Regions from separate parts of the Clostridium thermarum genome, predicted to be linked through region 1. Evidence: a T-box and tRNA genes for the amino acid it is inferred to sense, from the RefSeq annotation. Region 1 holds a T-box; the other holds one or more tRNA genes.
What was found. The T-box of region 1 lies ahead of gltX (glutamate--tRNA ligase). A T-box ahead of a tRNA ligase gene usually reads a tRNA of that ligase, here a tRNA-Glu.
Positions count from the first base shown of each region.

Region 2: it encodes a tRNA-Glu, which carries the amino acid that the T-box ahead of gltX (glutamate--tRNA ligase) is inferred to sense. The anticodon was not compared.

Region 1 covers NZ_CP040924.1:1,556,141-1,558,608, forward strand. The annotation lists gene FHY60_RS06995 (IS30 family transposase) at 1-962, opposite strand, end outside; T-box leader at 1,229-1,455, shown strand; gene gltX (glutamate--tRNA ligase) at 1,503-2,468, shown strand, end outside.
Region 2 covers NZ_CP040924.1:3,634,092-3,636,559, reverse strand. The annotation lists gene FHY60_RS16780 (PIN domain-containing protein) at 1-12, shown strand, start outside; gene FHY60_RS16775 (CoA-binding protein) at 76-450, shown strand; tRNA gene FHY60_RS16770 (tRNA-Glu) at 542-616, shown strand; tRNA gene FHY60_RS16765 (tRNA-Val) at 624-699, shown strand; tRNA gene FHY60_RS16760 (tRNA-Asp) at 706-782, shown strand; tRNA gene FHY60_RS16755 (tRNA-Glu) at 844-918, shown strand; tRNA gene FHY60_RS16750 (tRNA-Val) at 925-1,000, shown strand; tRNA gene FHY60_RS16745 (tRNA-Asp) at 1,009-1,085, shown strand; tRNA gene FHY60_RS16740 (tRNA-Thr) at 1,089-1,164, shown strand; gene FHY60_RS16735 (hypothetical protein) at 1,360-2,468, shown strand, end outside.

The DNA.
Region 1 (2,468 bases):
TTTGTAAACTCACTGCCGTTGTCAGTTAGAATGACAGGAAATAGTTTTAGAAAAGTGTCAGGCCCCAGTTCCAAATAAAGATTTTCGAAAATATCTATGACGGAACGTGAAGTGTTTGCATCCCTAATAAAAGCAAGCATAAACTGAGAATCAACGAAATGGATAGTGAGCAACACCTTACCACCTTTAGTACCTTCAACAGAATCCATTTCAACTACTGGAGTATCAGGATTTTCCTTCATGAATTCAAGAAAATCCTGATATGTGCGTCCAATTCTGTAGGACTTATCCACTTTAAAATGATTTTTAAGCTTTTTTCTTGGACGATAAACAACTTTTCTTGGAAGGTCAATATTTTTTGTGGAGAAAAGATTGTAATCAATATAGTTGTAGATTGATTTTTCACTATGCATGATAAGGTCTCTGTTATTAACGCAGATATGGTGTATAGATTGACCTCTTTGAATGAGTGGGGTTATGATTTTATCAAGACGTTTAATCTCGTCCTCAGAAATAGTTATGCCGCTTCGTGACTCAGAACGACGAAGTACATATTCATCATGGGCATAGGAAGCATTATAGATTGCTTTCTCCAGAGTACATTTTGTAAGGCTAGCACATCCATTGCACACATAAGGTGGCTTAGAGAGTAAGTGACAAGTATATGCTTTGTAATCAGAACAGAATTTTGAACAATCTGAACAAAAGCGACAGCGTCGAATTCTACAATGTGATTTCTCACATAGATATGTATGGTTGCAAGTTAAACGATGAATACAGTTGTTAAAAGGTCTACCGTAAGAACCTGTTCGCTTGTACATGATATGATTTTTAACCTCTTTGGAAATGGTTGTACAATCTCGATCAAGCTCTCGGGCTATTGCTTTGAAAGAAAGGGAGGCTTTAAGCATTATTTCAATAGAGACTCTTTCCTCTAACGTAAAGTGTTTGAATTTAGCCATAATGAAAAACTCCTTCCTTACCAAGCAAGGATTACTGTAATGACGCATATATCAATATAATAATATTTTGTATTACTAAATTCCACTCTCTATACTCTTTCATATTTGTAGAATTAAAATCCACTCTTACCACCTAGAGAGGTGGAATTTACTTTTGCAATTAAAGTTAAAGCAAAAAAATTAATTTTTTTGTAGGATATTATTGATAAAATCCTATAACATCAATATAATATAAGTATATTTTTTATAAACAGTAGAATAATAATCAAAAGGCTATGAAAAAGAAAAGTACACGGAGGGTTAATTTACAGAGATCTAAGGATGGTGGAAACTTAGAAATTAACGCTGTGGAAAGAAGCTTTGGAGCAATAAATAGAAAATCACGACAGTGGAGTATATTTATGGGTTTATCTCCTTAAAGATAATTGAGTTGGGTTAAAGAAATTTAACCAATTTAGGTGGTAACGCGGAAGATTAGCCTTTCGTCCTATGTAGTTAGGATGAAGGGCTTTTTAATATGTAAAGGAAAGGTGAAAGTTCATGAGTTTAGAAAAGTTAGCAGATCTAATATACCCAGATATTAATAAGACTATTGAAGACTACATTAAAATGTATCCGAAGAGAAACTTGAAAGAGGGTGCCAAGGTAACAAGATATGCCCCAAGTCCAACTGGATTTCAGCATATCGGAGGAGTTTTTTCAGCCTTGATCGATGAAAGATTGGCTGTACAGAGTGGTGGAGTATTTTATTTGAGAATAGAAGACACAGATCAGAAGAGAGAGGTAGAAGGGGCAGTAGAAGATACAATCTCTACTATGCATAACTTTGGACTGAATTTCCATGAAGGAATGACAGGAAAAGATACTTCGAAAGGAGATTACGGCCCATACAGGCAAAGTGAAAGAGCTGAAATATATAAGACTTTTGCAAAGCATTTAATACTTAAGGGCTTGGCTTATCCATGCTTTTGTAATGCAGACGAACTTAATGCCTTAAGAGAAAAGCAAATAGCTGAAAAGATAACTCCGGGATATTACGGAGAGTATGCTCACTGCAGAAATCTTTCTACAGAAGAAGCGATAGAGAAGATTGAAAGAGGAGAAAGCTATATACTTAGACTAAAGTCACCGGGCAATTCTGATAACAAGGTAGTATTACAGGACCTGATAAAGGGAGAGGTTGTGTTCCCGGAAAACAATCAGGATATCGTATTGATAAAGGGTGATGGACTACCAACCTATCATTTTGCTCATGTAGTCGACGATTACTTAATGAAAACAACCCATGTGATCAGGGGAGAAGAATGGCTGTCATCTGCACCTATACACCTTCAACTATTTGAAGTGCTTGGCTTTGAGCCGCCAAAATACGCTCATACTCCAACCATTATGAAACAGGATGAGGGATCAAAGAGAAAGCTTTCAAAAAGAAAAGACCCCGAGGCTGCCGTTTCCTATTACAGGGAGGTTGGATATCCAGTACAGTCCGTAATAGAATATCTGTTA
Region 2 (2,468 bases), 1.7 Mb from region 1:
ATAGAATTGTAGCAGGGATCTCTATTGTATAATATCAAGCAAATATGATGAACAATACGGAGGGATAATAAGAAAATGAATGCATCAGAATTTATGAAATTTAAAAATTGGGCAGTAGCCGGAGATGTTTTAAACAATCAGAAGTATGCCTACAAAATAAAGATGAGTCTTGAGAATGCAGGGTTTAATGTAAGCGGCATGAAGCCGGGGGTTTCAGCAAAAGGTGTTTACCAGAGCCTTAAGGAAGTTCCTCATGCTATCGATGTACTGGATTTATGTATAAATCCCAGGGATGGAATAAAGGTTGTTAAGGAAGCTAAAGAATTAGGCATAGATAAAATACTGATACAGCCAGGGGCTGAAAGTACAGAAATACTAGAGTTTTGCAGGGAAAACGGCATCAATGCAATAGAGGGTTGTGCGCTTGTAGAACTAAGAAAAATTTTTTGATAAAAATGTTGAAAAAAGTTGTTGACACTATTAAAGTTTTCTTGTATTATAGTCTATGTCGGGTCGCGAGGCCCGTACAACAAGTGAAAATGGCTCCTTGGTCAAGCGGTTAAGACACCACCCTTTCACGGTGGTAACAGGGGTTCGATTCCCCTAGGAGTCACCATTAATGTGGGCGCATAGCTCAGCTGGGAGAGCATCTGCCTTACAAGCAGAGGGTCACAGGTTCGATCCCTGTTGTGCCCACCACATTATGGCCCAGTGGCTCAGTTGGTTAGAGTGCCGGCCTGTCACGCCGGAGGTCGAGGGTTCGAGTCCCTTCTGGGTCGCCACATTTGACTCAAAGTAGATGATGGTTTGAAAATCCGGATACTTTGTTCATATATTCTTATTGGCTCCTTGGTCAAGCGGTTAAGACACCACCCTTTCACGGTGGTAACAGGGGTTCGATTCCCCTAGGAGTCACCATTATGTGGGCGCATAGCTCAGCTGGGAGAGCATCTGCCTTACAAGCAGAGGGTCACAGGTTCGATCCCTGTTGTGCCCACCACATAATATGGCCCAGTGGCTCAGTTGGTTAGAGTGCCGGCCTGTCACGCCGGAGGTCGAGGGTTCGAGTCCCTTCTGGGTCGCCATATGCTGGCATAGCTCAATAGGCAGAGCAGCTGACTTGTAATCAGCAGGTTGTTGGTTCGATTCCGATTGCCAGCTCCATTAAAACCTTGGATTTGATTCCAAGGTTTTTTTACATTTTTATTTATATTAAAAGTAAAAAAGCTTGGACTAAAATTTTTTCAGATGCATATAAAATAAGTAGTGAAAAACAAATCAATTATTGTTGAAAAGTGTCTTTGATACTATAATATATGGTAAGGAATTAATTTTACTATGATTTTATGGAGGCTGAGAATGAACTGTAATATTTGTAATAATGAATTCAAATATATAGATGGGCTTAAGTTCTGTCCATATTGCGGCAGTAAGCTTACAATGAAGTTTATAGCCTCTGAAGAGAAAATGGACACACCTGGCGAAGAAGAGGACAAAGTTCAGGCAGAAGAAACCTATGTTGACGGTGTAGAAATAGAAATTGACCAAGATATGGAGGAAACTGGGGATATAGGGCAAGGTTCTGCTGGTCAAAAGGCAAAAATACATGATACTTTGGAGATGCCACCTATAACAGATGAGGTAATAGAGCGGGAAAAGAAGGCTAGAAAGTCATTAAAAAGATCTAAAGTCCTAACTGGAATAAGGAATGCTATCTCTAGCAAATTGTTTGTCATACCCTTTTTTGCCTTAATTGTTTTAGGGGTATCCGGTTTTTTGGCCTATAACTATCTGCTGAATACCAAGGTTGAGGATGCCCAGGTAAAGGCTGACCTGATTGGTAAGACTATAATTCTGCCTAAAGGGACCAATTTCGAAATAGAAAGAGGTTTCCTGAAGGAGATGACTGTAGTTAACAGAGTTTATAATAAGGAACAGGGCGTTGAGTACATTGATATATCTACTGTTTTAAACAACAACTCTTTAGAAGTGAAAGGCTCTCTTCAAGTAGCATATAAAAGGGAAGGAAGAAATCAGTGGAAGCTGATGGATGAGATAACACTAAAGAACGATATAACAGTTAAGGCTGTTGCAGGCATGGAAGAAACAAAACTGCTTCAGGAAATCAAGCAACAAAAGGTAATAGCGGCGGGCGAAGAGGTAGGATTAAGTGAAGGAATAGTTAATAGCTTAAAGATTTTACAAAGGACTCCTGACTTTGAAGCAGGAAAGGAAGAGGTGCTTGCGGAGGTCATTATTGATGGTGGAGTGCTGCAGGCAAAGGGAAATGTAGTTATTAGCCTGAGCTTTGACAATGAAGTATGGACCGTAGATGGGATTAAAAATGAAGCTGATAAGCAATTTGAGGTTGCTATATCAGAGACACTTTCAGAAGATCTTATATTGGAGCAGATTCAAAATAAGGGCCTTGAGGAGTATGTAGCTCACAACTCAGTATTTGGTGGTAA